Regions from separate parts of the Brevundimonas sp. SL130 genome, predicted to be linked through region 1. Evidence: riboswitches for the same ligand, from Rfam matches in the RefSeq annotation. Region 1 holds a riboswitch; the other holds the start of a gene.
The links. A riboswitch is a leader RNA that binds a small molecule or an ion and turns the genes downstream of it on or off. The one in region 1 is predicted to bind glycine.
Positions count from the first base shown of each region.

Region 2: it holds a riboswitch for glycine, as region 1 does, so the genes downstream of both, gcvT (glycine cleavage system aminomethyltransferase GcvT) here and OU998_RS07255 (TonB-dependent receptor domain-containing protein) in region 1, are expected to answer to the same signal.

Region 1 is NZ_CP113064.1:1,437,601-1,445,905, forward strand. Features, by position in the region: gene OU998_RS07240 (sensor histidine kinase) at 1-92, opposite strand, end outside; gene OU998_RS07245 (response regulator transcription factor) at 89-751, opposite strand; gene OU998_RS07250 (ABC transporter substrate-binding protein) at 807-1,898, shown strand; glycine riboswitch at 2,106-2,193, shown strand; gene OU998_RS07255 (TonB-dependent receptor domain-containing protein) at 2,368-5,055, shown strand; gene OU998_RS07260 (S9 family peptidase) at 5,167-7,089, shown strand; gene OU998_RS07265 (amidohydrolase family protein) at 7,114-8,196, shown strand.
Region 2 is NZ_CP113064.1:2,513,370-2,521,674, reverse strand. Features, by position in the region: gene OU998_RS12360 (polyprenyl synthetase family protein) at 1-173, shown strand, start outside; gene OU998_RS12355 (squalene/phytoene synthase family protein) at 178-828, shown strand; gene gcvPB (aminomethyl-transferring glycine dehydrogenase subunit GcvPB) at 936-2,504, opposite strand; gene gcvPA (aminomethyl-transferring glycine dehydrogenase subunit GcvPA) at 2,517-3,863, opposite strand; gene gcvH (glycine cleavage system protein GcvH) at 4,097-4,462, opposite strand; gene gcvT (glycine cleavage system aminomethyltransferase GcvT) at 4,634-5,746, opposite strand; glycine riboswitch at 5,892-6,002, opposite strand; gene OU998_RS12330 (autotransporter domain-containing protein) at 6,291-8,096, shown strand; gene OU998_RS12325 (GGDEF domain-containing protein) at 8,119-8,305, opposite strand, start outside.

The DNA of each region.
Region 1 (8,305 bases):
ACCACGACAGCGAAGAGCGCCAGGGGAGCGACCTGGGCGATCAGCAAACGTATGACGAGGCTGTGGGGCCGGGCGGGCCTGGCGCGGCTCATGGATCGAGACGATATCCGCGGCCACGGATGTTGGTGACGGCAGGGCCGTCAGGCTGAAGCTTGCGCCGCAACCGCCCGACATGGATCTCCAGCGCATTGAGCGAGGGCGCCTCGTCCTGGGGGAAGACTTCGGCGGCCAGCAGATCGCGGTCCACCACCTGTCCCGGCCGGGACGCCAGGACACGCAGGGCCGCCCATTCGCGGGGACGCAGGGCGAGGTCGCGGTCGTTGACGTGGGCGCGGCCGGTGCGCCAGTCGCAGAAAAGGGTTCCGACCACGACGGCGCCGGCCGCCTGTCCCTGGCGTCGACGCACGATGGCGCGCAGACGGGCGACCAGTTCGGACGGGGCGAACGGCTTGACCAGATAGTCGTCGGCCCCGAGATCCAGGCCCGCGACCCGGTCGCCGAGGGCGTCGCGCGCCGTCAGCATCAGCACCGGCGTCGACGATCCGCGAAGCCGCAGGGTCCGTAACACTTCGAAGCCGTCGATGTCGGGAAGTCCGATGTCCAGGATGGCGGCGTCGAAACCCTCAGCGGCCTCAAGCTGCAGGGCCTGTTCGCCGCCTTCGACGCACCTTGCGTCGAAACCCGCATCGTGAAGACTGGCTTCAAGTGAATGCCGCAACGCCTTGTCATCTTCTACGACGAGTATTCTCATGGCGAACAGAGGGGGCGATGGATCATGCGTGACACATAACCAGAAAGCCGGAGCGGTGAAAACGGATCGACGACATCTGCTTCTCGGCCTGGCCGGGTTAAGCGTCGCCGCCTGCTCGTCCGAGCCGGAGGGCGCGGGGACGGCGCCGCGGGTGCGCTGGCTGGCGCGGCGGGAAGGGGCGCTGCACATCCTGACCAACACAAGCCTGATGGGCCCCGTGCTGGCGGCCTTCCGCCGTCACTGGCCCGAGATCCAGATGCGCCTGGAGGACATAAACTCCACCCGGATCGCCGAGAAAGTGCGGCGGCTTGCGGACAGCGGACGGGATGGGCCGGACCTGGTCTGGAGCACGGCGATGGATATGCAGGTCAAGCTGATCAACGACGGCTATGCCCAGGCCTATCGATCACCGCACCGCGCGGCCATGCCCGACGGGTCGGTATGGCGCGATCAGGGCTATGGGCTGACGGCGGAGCCGATCGTGTTCGCCTATAATCGAAACCGGATTGCGCCCGATGTCGCGCCCCGCAGTCATGCGGCCCTTCTCCAACTGCTCACGACCCGGCCGGAGGTGTTTGACGGGCGTGTGACCCTGTATGACGCCGAGCAGAGCGGCGTGGCCCTGATGCAGCTGTCGGCGGACGTGCAGATCTATCCCGACGCCTGGCCTTTGATGGAGGCGTTGGGCGCCCAGCGTCCGCGGCTGGACACCTCGGGACAGAGGATGATGGGACAGATCGCCGATGGGCGGATGGCGTTCGTCTATAATATGAACCAGTCCTACGGCGCCTCCTGGGCGGCGCGCGCGCCAGAGATCGGACTGATCACGCCCGACGATTATCACCTGTCTGTTTCGCGGGTGGCCTTCATCCCGCGCAACGCCGCTCATCCGAATGCGGCGAGGCTGTTTCTGGACTTCCTCCTGTCCCGAGAAGGACAGCGGGCGATCGGCGCCCTGGGTGTTCGACCGGTCCGCAACGACGTGGAGGCCCCCATGCGTCCCGCCGCGCCGGGTGTTCGGCCCATCCGGGTGGGGCCGGCCCTGCTGGCCAATCTGGATCAGGCGCGCCGCGCGACCCTGCTGACCCGATGGGGTGAAGCGATGCGGAGCGGCGTCAGGGCGCCGTCAGATCCTGCCGCGCCCTGATCATTCCTGTGGATAAGTCCGAAGGCGCTGAATCCAGGCTTTCTGTCACCACGCCGTCATGGCGGCGGGCGCCGTGAAGCAGCGGCGGATCGAGACGATAGGATCGGTCTGCAAATAGCAAGGTGATGCGAAAATTGCGCTAATTTGGGCAATAAAAGTGCATTCGTGGCGTATTTGACACCAAAGGCCGGGTCGATTTTACTCAATCTTAGCAAGGCGGGAGAGATCGGCTCCGGCCGACGCCGAAGGCGCAACCGCCCCGGAAACGCTCAGGCAAACGGACCGTCTTGCTGAAGGAACGCTGGAGAGAAGGCCGGATCCGGGGGATGCGGTCTCGCCGAAGGAGAAAGGGTCGGCGACGGCTCGAAACTCTCAGGCCCAATGACAGCTGGGGTGAACGGACGCCGCAGAGCGTCAGTCGCATTGGGCATCCCTGGGGAGGGGCGTCGTCGCCATGAGGAATCTCGCTTTGTCTCGCTTAAACCGCCATCTGACCCATTATTGCAGCGCCATTGCGCTATTGGCCTGCGCCACTTCGGTTCATGCCCAGGAAGCTGATGGCGCCGCCGACGCCGACTCTTCCGTCGACGAGATCGTCGTGACCGCCTCGCGCATCGACCGCGCCGGCTTTGAGGCGCCGACGCCGACCATCCACCTGTCCGCCGAGGATCTGTCGGTCGGGGCCCGTTCCAATATCGCCGCTGCGCTCAACGACATGCCGCAGTTCCGCGCCACCACCTCCGCCCAGACGACCGGCACCAACACCGGCGCCGGCAACGCGCCGGTGGATCTGCGGGGCCTGGGCATCAACCGGACCCTGGTCCTGATCGACGGACGCCGGGTGTCCAGCGAGAACGACCTGAACGCCGTGCCGTCGGTCCTGGTCAAGAGCGTCGATGTGGTCACCGGCGGCGCCTCGGCCGCCTGGGGATCGGGCGCCGTGGCCGGCGTCGTCAACATCGGCATCGACCGCTATTTCACCGGTGGCAAGATCGGCGCCGAGTACGGCATCTCGTCCTATGACGACGCCGAGCAGGAGCGGTTCGAAGGCGCCTGGGGCACGGACTTCGCCGACGGTCGCGGTCACTTCGTCATCGGCGGCGAATATATCGACAATGAAGGCGTCATTCCCAAGACCTCGCGCCCGAACATCGGCCGGTGGGCCACGGTCAACGGTGCGATTACACCCGACGTGGGCTTCGCCAACGCGGCCTATGGCGGCCTGATTATGTCGGGCGTCAACGCCGGCAAGGTGTTCAACTCGGACGGCACGCTGCGCGCCTTCGACTACGGCACGGTCAGCGGGACCAACTCGATCGGCGGCGAAGGTCCGTCGAACGACGATCTCAGCCCGTTGGTCACGCCGCAAAGGCGCTACACCGGCCTGGCCAGCGTCACCTACGAGATCAATGACAAGCTGCGCTTCACCGCCGACGTCCGTCATTCGCGGATGTGGAACAACTACATCTGGTTCGGCGACCACAATCGCGGCAATCTGACGATCAAGAGCGACAACGCCTTCCTCTCGGACGAGATCAAGGCTCAGATGGCCGCGGCCGGCCAGACCAGCTTCACCATGGGTCGGTTCAACTCGGACCTGTCCTATTCCAGCATCGACTTCGAACGCGTCACCACTCAGGCGACCGTCGCCCTGGACGGCGAGTTCGGCGACAACTGGCGCTGGGACGCCTATTACAGCCACGGCGAATACGACAACAATATCGACACGCCCGGCTTCCTGCTGACCACCAACTACGCCCAGGCGGTGGATTCGGTCATCGATCCGTCGACCGGCCAGGCGGTTTGCCGCGTGACCCTGACCAACGCCAACTCGGGCTGCGTCCCGATCAATCTGTTCGGTCTCGGCTCGCCGTCGCAAGAGGCGATCGACTACGTCACCGGCACCCCCAGCATGCGCGCCAACACCACGCTGGACGTCGGGGGCGTCAGCCTGCGTGGCGAGCCCTTCAGCCTGCCGGCGGGTGATGTCTCAATCGCCGTCGGCCTGGAGGCCCGCAAGGAGTCGGTTGATCAGACCGTCGGCGCGCTGGATGCGGCCAAGGCCTTCACCACCTTCAGCTTCTCGGCCATGTCCGGCGAGTTCAGCGTCAAGGAGGCCTTCGGCGAAATCCTGGTTCCCATCGTCCGTGACCTGCCGGTTCTGAACGACCTGCAGTTCAACGCCGCCGTGCGCGTGTCCGACTATGACACCACGGGTTCGATCTGGTCCTGGAAGGTCGGCGCGACCAATGAGTTCTTCCCGGGCTTCCGGGGTCGGGTGACGCAATCGCGCGACATCCGCTCGGCCAATCTGTCGGAACTCTTCACCACGACGACGACCGGATACAACAACCTCAACGACCCGGCCAAGAACGGCGCCCTGGTCTATGTGCTGAACAACGGCGGCGGAAATCCCGACCTTCGCCCCGAGACGGCCGACACCCTGACCCTGGGCGTCACCTATGCGCCGCCGTCCATTCCCGGCCTCAACCTGTCGCTTGACTATTACGACATCAAGATCGACGACGTGATCACGACCATCGCGGCCCAGGACCTGGTCAACCGCTGCTACAACGGCAACCTCGACCTCTGCTCAAAGGTCGAGCGGGATGCGGCGGGCAACCTGACCCGCACCCTGTCCACCTATGTGAACCTGGCCGAGTACCATACCGACGGAATCGACGCCGAGGCCTCTTACGCCTCTGACGCAGATCTCTGGGTTCCGGGCGCCACGGGTCGGGTGACCATGCGTCTGGTCGGCACCTGGGTGAACAGCCTGACCACCGACGACGGCGTGACCGAGATCGAATATGTCGAATCCCAAGGCTATTCCTTCGGTCTGGGCGTGCCCAAGCTGCGCGTCAACGCCAGCCTCGGCTGGAAGGGCGAGGTGTTCGGCGCGAAGCTGCGAGCGCGCTACATCTCGGCGGGCGACTACAACAGCACCGTCGCGATCTCGAACAACCACATCGACGCCTTCACCTATGTCGATCTGGGGCTGACGGCCGACCTGGCGCACTACGGCGCGAACGGGGTCGAGCTGTACGCCAACGCCACCAATCTTTTCGACAAGGACCCGCCGGTCGGGTCGCTCTATTCGCCGTACTACGACGTCATCGGTCGGTACGTCACAGTTGGCGCGCGGTACCGCTTTTAGTTCTGGTCCCGCGCTCCGGGTCGCCGGCTCCGCTCCTCCAATGGGGCCGGCGATTCCCCCTTTTTCTTCCCCCTTTTCCATGCGTGCTGTTCCATGATTATGCGTCTGCCGATGGCCTTTCTGCTCGCGCTGAGCGTCGCTCCTGCGGCCCTGGCTGAAGCGCCGAAGCCCGCCGCCATCGTCGCCGACGGACTGCCCCCGGTGCCCGATGATCTGGTCGCCGCCACCCAGCCCTATCTTCAGGCCCGCCGCGCCGCCTTCCTGGGTTGGAACGCCGCAGATCGGTCTATGCTGATCAAGACCCGGTTCGGCGCCACCGATCAGCTTCATCTCGTCTCAGCCCCCGACGGCGCCCGCACCCAGATCAGTTTCGAGGCGGAGCCGATTCTGGCCGGCGCCTTGTCGCCTGCGGGCCAGACCCTGCTGGTGCAGAAGGACAATGGCGGCGACGAATTCTATCAACTCTACACCCTGTCCGCCGGACGGTTGGCGCGCATCACCGACGGCAAGAGCCGCAACTGGTTCGGCGCCTGGAGCCGGGACGGAAAAGGGGTCGGCTATGCTTCGTCGCGCCGCAACGGCGCAGACATGGACCTGTATGTCGTCGATCCCGCAGACCCTTCGAGCGACCGGCTGGTCGCACAGGTTTCCGGCGGCGGCTGGAACATCGCCGACTTCTCGGCTGATGGGACCAAGGCCCTGGTCCTGAACCGGATGTCGATCAACAACGCGGTGGTCTATGAACTGGATCTGGCGTCTGGCCGGATGACCGCTCTGACGGATCCGGCGGAGGAGGTGTCCTATGTCGATCCCAAATATGCGGTCGACGGCGCCGTCTGGGCGACCTCGAACAAGGGGTCCGACTTTCTGCGCCTGGGGCGCATCGGGCGGAGCGGGTTCGTTCCGGTCAGTCGCGAGACGCGCTGGGATGTCAGCGATTACGCCCTGGCTCCCGATGGAAGCTTCGTCGCCTATGCGGTCAACGAGGCGGGCGTCTCGCGGCTTAAGGTCATGGATGTCGCCACCGGATCCGTGCGCATCGTCACCGGCCTGCCGGAGGGCGTCATCCCCTATAGTATCGGCCCGGCCATAGACATCGCGCCGTGGGGGGCGATCGGCCTGAGCCTGTCCTCGGCCCGCGTATCCGGCGACGCCTTCTCGATTGATCCGACGACCCTGGCGGTCACCCAGTGGACCCACAGCGAAACCGGCGGCCTGGATCCTGCGATCAACATCGAGCCCCAGTTGGTCGAGGTGAAGAGCTTCGACGGCGAGACCGTGTCCGGCTTCCTCTATCGACCTGATCCGACGAAATTCCCCGGCAAGCGCCCCCTGATCGTCGATATCCACGGCGGGCCGGAAGGCCAGACCCGTCCCGACTTCCTGGGCGCGCAGAACTATCTGCTGAACGAGCTGGGCGTGTCCCTCTTCTTCCCCAATGTGCGCGGATCTTCCGGCTATGGCGCGCGGTTCGTCAATCTGGACAACGGCCCGTTCCAGCGCGAGGACTCGGTCAAGGACATCGGCGCCTTCCTCGACGTGCTACAGATGGACCCCGCCCTCGACGCGTCTCGGTTCGCGGTGACCGGCGTCTCGTACGGCGGCTATATGTGCTATGCTGCGGCGGTGCATTACAGCGACCGGCTGAAGGGGGCGAGCTGCTACGTCGGCATCTCCAACTTCGTCACCTTCCTCCAGAACACCCAGTCCTATCGTCGGGACCTGCGCCGCGTCGAATACGGCGACGAGCGTGATCCGGCCCAGCGCGCACAGCTGGAGGCGATCTCGCCGCTGAACAGCGTGGACAAGATCACCATCCCGCTTCTGGTCGCCACCGGCGGCAACGACCCTCGCGTGCCGGCGTCCGAAGCCGACCAGATCATCCGCGCCGTGCGCGGCAACGGCGGCACGGCCTGGCACCTGCTGGCGCAGAACGAGGGCCATGGTTTCCACAAGAAGGAAAACGAGGACTACTATTTCTGGACCAGCCTGCTGTTCTGGAAACAGACGCTGCTGGGCCAGGCGCCGCGCTGACCGCGAGGCCGGTCTTCCTGCTCAATGCTGTTCAAACGCATTATGGCGATGGGCGCGGTTCTGACCTCGCTCATCGCCACCCCCGGCACGGCGCAGCCCCTCGGTCCGGTTCACACCGACCATCACGTCCATGTCCATTCGCCGGCCATTCTGGAAATCCTGGCGGCCTATTGCAGCAGTCCGGGACGGCTCGCCGCCTGCGATCCGGCCTTCGTCGCGCCGCAGACGGCGGATGATCTGCTCGCCGACATGGACGAGGCGGGGGTCCAGACGGCCTGGATGATGTCCACGGCCTATCTGGCCGAAAGCCCCCTAATGGCTCCTCCACTGGCCGACGCCGCCACGCGGGTTCATCGCGCCAACGCCTTCACCGTCGCCACGGCCGCCGCCCACCCCGGACGGCTGATCGCCTTCGTCTCGGTCAATCCGCTGGCCCCGGACGCCCTGGCCGAAATCGCCGCCTGGAAGGATGAGCCCTTCGCGGGAGGATTGAAGCTGCACCTGACCAACTCGGGCGTCGATCTTCGCAATCCCGATCACGTCCGGCGTCTGACGGCCGTCTTCGACGCCGCGTCGGACGCCCGAATGACCATCCTGATCCACATGCGCACCCGCGCCGACGACTATGGCGCGCGCGACGTTCGCGTCGTCTTCGAACAGATTCTGCCCCATGCGCGCGGCGTCCCCGTCGTCATCGCGCACGCCGGCGGCTGGGGTGGTCTGGACGCGAACACCTGGGACGCGCTGGAGGGGTTTCGACAAGTTCTGGCCGAACAGCCTGACGCCGCACCCAACCTGTTCTTCGACCTGGCTCAAGTCTTTGATGCGGACACATCGCCGGAAAACCGGGCGAGACTGGTCGAGGTGATGAGGGGCGTCGGCGTCGAACGGTTCGTGCCTGGCTCAGACTGGCCGTTCTCCGGCCCTCTGGACGGCTATCTGAACAAAGCGATGGCGCTTCTGCCGCTTGCTCCACAGGAGGCCGAGACCTTACGGCAACGATCTGTCGCGGCGAGATGCTGTGGGGAGTGCGTCCTGTCGCCTGGGATCAGAGCGATATGCTCGAATCCAACGCCGTCGAACCGAGAAAGGCCGCCGGGGAGTTAGGTGACCTGCCCCTTCTGGACCTCTCATGGGCGGCTGCGGCCCCTGGCGAGCGCGTCAATGATGTTCATTCTTTCATGAATGATCGTTGACGGGGGCGGCCTTCGGTGAA
Region 2 (8,305 bases), 1.1 Mb from region 1:
ATTTCGCTCGCGCCCGCGAGCTGGTCGTCGGTTCCGGCGCCATCGGCGCGACCCTGGATCTGGCCGGCGACTATGCCGATCAGGCCAAGGCGGCCCTGGCCGTCCTGCCCGCATCGGACTGGCGCGCGGCCCTGGAAGACCTGGCCGATTTCGCCGTTTCGCGTGCCGCCTGAACCAGTGAATGAACCCGATCCGGCGGCGGTGGCGGGAACCCTGGACGCCCAGGTTCGCGCCGCCGATCTGGACCGCTGGCTGTCCAGCCGCCTGGTCGCCGACGACCGCGCCCGCGCCGATCTGATCACGCTCTACGCCTTCGAGGCCGAGCTGATGTCGATCCCGACGCGCGTGACCCAGCCCCTGCTGGCCGAGATGCGCTACACTTGGTGGGCCGAGCAGTTGGACGGGGTCTTCGCCGGGATCCCCCGCAAGGGCCATCCTGTGCTGGAGGCCCTGACCGACCTGGTCGCCCGCCACGCCCTGAACCGCGCGCCCCTCGACGCCCTGATCGAGGCCCATATCGGCCGGGTCCACGGCGAGCCCCACGACCTGGACGCCTTCTACGTCGGCCCGATGCAGGCGGCGGTCCATGTGCTGGCCGGTCCGGGCCACGCGGACAAGGTGGTTGAGGCGGGCCGGGTGCGTGGGCTTGGACAGGTGGGGCGCGCGGACGAGGCGAGGGCGGGGCGCAAGGCGGCGAACGCGGCGTTGAAGGGCCTGCCCCCAGCGGCGTTTCCGGCTGTGGCCTCGGCGACCTTGATACGTGCGGATGAGCCCGAACCGGTCAAACGCCTCCGCTTGATCTGGGCCAGTCTGCGCGGGCGGGTTTAGGCCGCTCTCCACACGCAACACCTGGGACCCATACCCTCGGTCTGGAAGCGGGACGTCGCCGCCGCCGGGGTATGGATCCTAGGATGACGAGACACATCCGCGCCGTCTTACGCCGCCTGGTTCGACCCTTCCGGCGCGGTCCAGCGCAGCACCGGCGAGCGGGCGGCGCGGGTCTCGTCCAGGCGTTTCAGCGGGGCGTGGAAGGGCGCGCCCTTGAAGCGATCGACGTCGCCGGCCTTCGCGGCCTCGGCCAGCAGGCGCATCGCGTGGATGAAGCGGTCCAGCTCGGCCTTCGACTCGGTCTCGGTCGGCTCGATCAGCATGGCCCCGTGGACGACCAGGGGGAAATACATGGTCATCGGGTGGAAGCCCTCGTCGATCATCGCCTTGGCGAAGTCCAGCGTGGTGATGTCCGTGCCCTTCAGCCACTCGTCGTCGAACAGGGCCTCGTGCATGCAGGGGCCGTCTGGGAAGGCCGCCGACATCAGGTCCGACAGGCGGGCCTTGATGTAGTTGGCGTTCAGCACCGCATCCTCGGCCACCTGACGCAGGCCGTCGGCGCCGTGGCTCATCATGTAGGACAGGGCGCGCACATACATGCCCATCTGGCCCTGGAAGGCGCACAGACGGCCAAAGGCCTGCTCGGCATCGTCTTCCTCGCGCTCGATCAGGCGGTAGCCGTTGTCGTCGTGCACGACCCAGGGCGCCGGCGCGAAGGGCGCCAGGGCCTCCGACAGCACCACCGGACCCGCGCCCGGACCACCGCCGCCGTGCGGCGTCGAGAAGGTCTTGTGGAGGTTGATGTGCATCGCATCCACGCCCAGGTCGCCCGGACGAACCCGGCCGACGATGGCGTTGAAGTTGGCCCCGTCGCAGTAGAAGTAGGCGCCGGCCGCGTGCGTCAGGCGGCTGATCTCCAGGATGTCGCGCTCGAACAGGCCGCAGGTGTTGGGGTTGGTCACCATGATGGCGGCCACGTCGTCGCCCAGCTTCGACGCCAGGTCGGCCACGTCCACGCGGCCGTCCTCGGTCTGGGCGACCTCGACGACGGTGTAGCCGACGAAGGCGGCGGTGGCCGGGTTGGTGCCGTGGGCGCTGGTGGGCACCAGCACCTTGCGGCGCTTCTCATGCTGGCCCGAGGCCTCGTGGGCGGCGCGGATGGCCATCAGGCCGCACAGTTCGCCGTGCGCGCCCGCCTTGGGCGACAGGGCGACGGCGGGCATGCCGGTCAGGGTCTTCAGCCAGTGGGCCAGCGTATCCATCAGCTCCAGCGCGCCCTGCACCGTCGAGATCGGCTGCAGCGGGTGGATGTCCGAGAAGCCGGCCAGGCGCGCCATCTTCTCGTTCAGGCGCGGGTTATGCTTCATCGTGCACGAGCCCAGCGGATAGATGGCCAGGTCGATGGCGTGGTTCTTCTGGCTCAGCCGCACATAGTGGCGCATGGCCTCGGGCTCCGACAGACCGGGCAGGCCGATCGGATCCTTGCGGACCAGGTCGCCCAGGTCGGAGCCGTCCGTCTTGGGTTCCGGCAGATCGACGCCGGTCTTGCCCCAGCCGTCGCCCTCGAAGATCAGGGCTTCGTTCTGCAACAGGCCGCGGCCGCCGGTCAGGGTGGCGGGCTTGGTTTGGACTTGGTTCGGGGCGGTCGGGCGGCCGACAGTGTTCATGGTGCTCATGGTCAGTATCCCTTAGGCGCCGAGGACTTGGGTAAGCGCTTTGGCCAGGATCTGGATGTCCACATCCAGGGTGGTCTCGGTCGCGGCGACCAGCAGGACGTCATCCATCCCCGCATCGGGCGCCAGACGGCTGTAGGGCACGCCGGCCAGCAGATGATGCCCGGCAAGCGTATCCACGACCTCGGCCGCATTCTTGGGCAGGCGCACCGCGAACTCATTGAAGAAGCGGTCAGTCAGGATCTCGACGCCCGGAATGGCCGCCAGGGCGTCGCGCGTGGCCACGGCCTTCTCGTGGTTCAGCAGGGCCAGTTTGCGCAGCCCCGTCTCGCCCAGCAGGCTCATGTGGATGGTGAAGGCCAGGGTGCAGAGGCCGGAATTGGTGCAGATGTTCGACGTCGCCTTGTCGCGGCGGATATGCTGCTCGCGTGTGGACAGGGTCAGGACAAAGCCGCGCTCGCCGTCGGCGTCCACGGTCTCCCCCGTCAGGCGGCCGGGCATCTGGCGGATCAGCTTTTCGCGGGTGGCGAACAGGCCGACATAGGGACCGCCGAAGTTCAGGGCGTTGCCGATCGACTGGCCCTCGGCCGCGACGATGTCCGCGCCCATCTCGCCGGGCGACTTGAGCAGGCCCATGGACACGGCTTCTGTGACCACGACGATCAGCAGGGCGCCGGCGGCGTGCGCGGCCTCGGCGATCTTGGTGACATCCGTCGCCGTGCCGAAGACGTTCGGGGTCTGGACGACGACGCAGGCGGTGTCCGGACCGATCTGGTCGATCACGGCGGCCTCGGCGTCGAAGGCCGGGGCCAGAACCTGGGTCTCGACGCCGACGGCGTGGACCACGGTCTCGGTCGCCTTGACGTAGTGGGGGTGGACGCCGCCCGAGATCACCGCCTTGTTGCGGCGGGTCACGCGGGTCGCCATCAGCACGCCCTCGGCCATGGCGGTCGAGCCGTCATAGAGGGAGGCGTTGGCCACCGGCATGCCGGTCAGGTTCGCGACCTGGGTCTGGAACTCGTACAGGTACTGTAGGGTCCCTTGCGCGATTTCCGGCTGATAGGGGGTGTAGCTGGTCAGGAACTCCGACCGCTGAATGATGTGGTCCACCGTCGCTGGGACGTGGTGCTTATAGGCCCCTGCGCCGCAGAAGAAGGGCGTTGCGCCGGCCGTGGCGTTCTTGGCGGCCATGGCGGACAGGGCGCGTTCGACCTCCATCTCGCCGGCCACGCGGGGCAGGTCCACCGGCCCGTCCAGCCGCGCCGCCTCGGGCACGTCTACGAACAGGTCGTCGATCGATTTCGCGCCGATGGCGGCGAGCATCGCCGTGCGGTCGTCGGGCGTCAGGGGGAGATAACGCATGGTTCAGTTCACATTCCGCTTGTCATCCCGGCCGAAGCGAAGCGGAGAGCCGGGACGGGGGCTTTTAATGTTTCCGTCCCGGTCGGCCTGAAGGGCTGAACCGGGACAACGGGAGGTCGGTCGGCGTGTGTCCCGGATGAGCTTCGCTCTTCGGGACAAGGAAAGCTGGCGCCCTGTCCGTCCCGGCTCTCCGCTTCGCTTCGGCCGGGATGACAAAGGGCGCGTCGTGAAACTCAGAGGGTCTTTAGGAACTCGTCGTAGGCGGCCCGGTCCATCAGGGCGTCCAGCTCCGCGGCGTCCGACACCTTGATCTTGGCGAACCAGCCGTCGCCTTCCGGGGCGGCGTTGACGGTTTCCGGAGCGGTCGACAGGGCGTCATTGGCCTCGACCACTTCGCCCGAGACGGGGGCGTAGACGTCGGACGCCGCCTTGACGCTCTCGACTACAGCGAAGCTGGCGCCCTTGGCGACGGTCTTGCCGACCTCAGGCACTTCCACGAACACCACGTCGCCCAGGGCGTCGGCGGCGTGTTTCGAGATGCCCACGGTGGCGATGTCGCCGTCCAGGCTGACCCACTCGTGATCCTTGGTGAACTTCATCTGTACTATCCTCGCAAGACCCGCCCGCAAGCGGCCCGATGTTTAAACTCGTCATCCTAGGCCTTGTGCCTAGGATCCAGACTCTCGGTGTCGAAAGTCGTGATCCGACGGCGGGCGTCGGTGTTTATGGACCCTAGGCACAAGGCCTAGGGTGGCGGAAAGAGAGGGCGGTCAGGCCTTCGGCTTCCGGTAATAGCGTTGCGCCACGAAGGGCATGGCGACGACTTCGGCGGCGGCGGTCTTGCCGCGCACGATGACCTTCAGGTCCGCGCCCAGCGCGGCATAGGCCGGCGGCACGAAGCCCATGGCGATGTTCTTGCCCAGGGTGGGGGAGGGGCCGCCCGAGGTGACCTTGCCGATGACGTTGCCGTCCATGTCGGCGATCTCGGCGCCTTCGCGGGCCGGGGCGCCTTCCTTGACGATCAGACCGATGCGGACGCGCGAAGGACCGTCGGCCAGTTCCTTCAGGATGCGGTCGGCGCCGTTGAAGTCCGCGCGCTCCTTGCGCGACTTGGACAGGGCGAAGGTCAGCGCCCCTTCGACCGGCGAGGTCGTCGGGTCGATGTCATGGCCGTGCAGCGGCAGGCCGGCTTCGAGCCGCAGGCTGTCGCGTGCGCCCAGGCCGATCGGCTTGACGCGGGCGTCCTCCAGGATGGTGTTCCAGATGCGCTCGGCCTGGTCGGCCGGGACCGAAATCTCATAGCCGTCTTCGCCGGTATAGCCCGAGCGCGAGACGTAGCAGTCGGCGCCGAACAGCATCAGGCGGGCGCATTCCATGAAGCCCATTTCGGCCAGGATCGGCTCGTGCGCGGCCATGACCTCGGCGGCCTCCGGTCCCTGGATGGCGATCAGGGCGCGGTCCAGCACCGTCAGCTTGGCGTCGCCTTCGAGGTTTGCGCTCCAGAAGGCGAAGTCCTTGTCCTTATTGCCGGCGTTGACGACGACGAACAGGCCGTCGTGGTCGGGGCGGCCGGCCATCAGGTCGTCGATGATGCCGCCCTTGTCGTTCAGCAGCAGGGAGTATTTCTGTTTGCCGGCCTTCAGGATTTCATAGTCGCCGGGCACGAAACGTTCGAACTGGGCGGTGGCGTCCTCGCCGGTGATCTTGCACTGGCCCATGTGCGACACGTCGAACAGGCCGGCGTGTTCGCGGGTCCAGCGGTGCTCGGCCAGGACACCCTCATACTGAACCGGCATGTCATAGCCGCCGAAGCCCACCATGCGGGCCCCCAGGGCGCGGTGCGCGGCGTTCAGAGGCGTGGTCTTCAGAGCTTGGTCGGTCATGGTTCAGGCTTTCACGGTCGCGTTTGGTGGCGGAGCTCCGCCGTCTTCGCGCCCCCGCTGTCCTGAAGCCTGAGAGATTCCGGCGACCAAATCATGTCGCCTTGCTCCGTCGGCGCGCCCTTAAAGAGCGACTTTCCAGCGTCCGTATGCTGTCGCGGTCCGTTTGCCTGAGCGTTTCCGGGGCGGTTGCGCCTTCGGCGTCGAGGCCGATTTCCCAAGCCTGGAAAACCGTCTCGAACTCTCCCGCGAGAGCAACCGACCTAAGCCACCGACTCCGGCTCCAAGTCAAGCGGTCGGGGAACAAGCGGCCCAGACCTTCGCCGCCCACGAGTTGAAACGCGCGTTCGAGACGGCGATCCTGCCGATCTGAACCTGCTCTAAACCGGCGATAGACAGGGGCGGCGGCGAGTGTTGGTCGGGAATAAGCGTCCTATACCCGGCGTATTTGGTTGAATGCTTCCCTAGCGGCATCTTGCGCTCGCGGCAGAGTGGCGCATCCTCCATTGTAACGGTCGCGACACACGACGACCGTGGGAGGAAACATATGTCACGCTATCTCACCGGCGGCGCCGTCGCCGCCCTGGTCGTCGCCGCCTGCGCCTTTGCGGGCTCGGCCTCGGCCCAGACCTACAACCGCCTGGTCGTGTTCGGCGACAGCCTGAGCGACAATGGCAATCTGTACCTGGCGTCCGGCGGCACGCAGCCGGCCTCGCCGCCTTATTATCAAGGCCGCTTTTCCAGCGGACCGGTGTTCACAGAACTGCTGGGCTTTAACGCAGTCAATTTCACCGGCTCCGTCAGCGGCAGCATCAACTACGCCTTCGGGGGCGCCCGCACCGACGCCTCGGTCGGCCCGCCGCCGGGCATGCTGACCCAGTTCGCGGCCTATACCAGCCGGGGCGGGACCTTCGGTGCCAATGACCTGGTCAGCGTCCTGGGCGGCGCCAATGACATCTTCCAGGGGCTGCCTGCCGCCGGCGCCTCCGCCAGTCCGGTAGGGGCCATCACTCCTGTGGCGACGACGGCTGCCGCCAACATCAACAGCCTGGTCAACAGCGTCGCCGGCGCGGGGGCGGGGACCATACTGGTCACCAACCTGCCGAAGCTCAGCCTGACGCCGCAATTTCGCGGCACGGCTGCGGCGCCGCTGGCCGACTATGCGGTGACGACGTTCAACTCAAGTCTGTTGACGGGTTTGAACACGACGGCCGCCGCTCGGCCCGGCAGCAACATCATCCTGATGGACCTGTTCAAGGTCAGCGACACTCTGGCCGCCAATCCCGGTCAGTTCGGTCTGACCAATGTCACCCAGGCCTGTTTCAACGGGGTGACGGTCTGCTCCAACCCGAACTCCTACTTCTATTTCGACGGTGTTCATCCGACCGCAGCCGGGCACCAGATCATCGCCCGTCTGGCGACCGACTATCTCTATTACGGCGATATCGGTTCGCAGGCGGCCTTGCAGGGCGAAACCACCTTCCGTCATCGGGAAGACGCCCTGGACGCGGCCAGCGAGGCCTTGTCCGGTCGTGAAACCTGGGAAGCGGGCGTGGCGGTCACCGCCTCGGCCATGGTCGACAGCGTGGACACGGACGCGCGGGGAGCGGTCACTGAATCGTCCAGCGACGGCTGGGGCGGTCGGATCGCACTTGAGGCCGGACCCTCGGCGAACTGGCGGTTCGGCATGGCCGGCACGGCGCGCAAGACCGATGTCGAGAGCCAGGCCCTGACGTTCAATGTCGAGAGCTTCGGCCTGGACCTGTATGGCGGCTGGCGCTCGGGCGACCTGTTCGTCAATGCGGCGGTCGGGGTGGCGCGCGACAATATCGACGACATCGAACGCACCACCAGCCTGGCCCCCATCGTCCACACGGCTGAGACGCGCGCCCTCAGCAGCGGCGCGCGACTGCAGGGCGGCATGTGGTTCGACATGGGGGGCGTGGCCCTATCGCCCCGCGCCGCCGTGACCTGGGCCACCAGCGACGTCGACGGCTATTGGGAGCAGGGCGTCGCCGCCCAGTACGAGTACGAAGACCGCGAGATGAAGGCGATCAACGGCGAGGTTGCTCTGCGGGCCGAGGCGGAGATAGGCGGGTTCGGCCTGTTCGCCGAGGGCGGCTATCGCGACGCGCTGGACGACAGTTCCGATCCGGTGCGCGTCGGGATCTACAACAATCCCGCGCAGGTTCTGGAGCGGGAGGTCGAGGATCCGTTCGGCGGCCAGTTCATGGCCTCGGCCGGAGTTGAGGGTTCACTGGGCCCGGTCAAGGTGACGATCGCCTATCGCGGTCGCTACGGCGAACATGCCGACAGCCATATGGGCGGCATTCAGCTGCGGCTGCCCCTGTAAGACGGCAGGCGGGGAAGGGGCCTCAGCGCCCCTTCTTTCGCACCCACATGGCGGCGTCGGCCTCGGTCAGCCAGATTTCGGGGTCGGTATGGCCGTCCCAGGCGCGGACGCCGAACGAGCCGCCCAGAGGGGTCTGCTGGCCGTTCCAGACAAAGCCTTCGGTCTTCAGCGCCTCGGCCAGCTGACCCGCCTTGGCCCGGCCTTCCTCG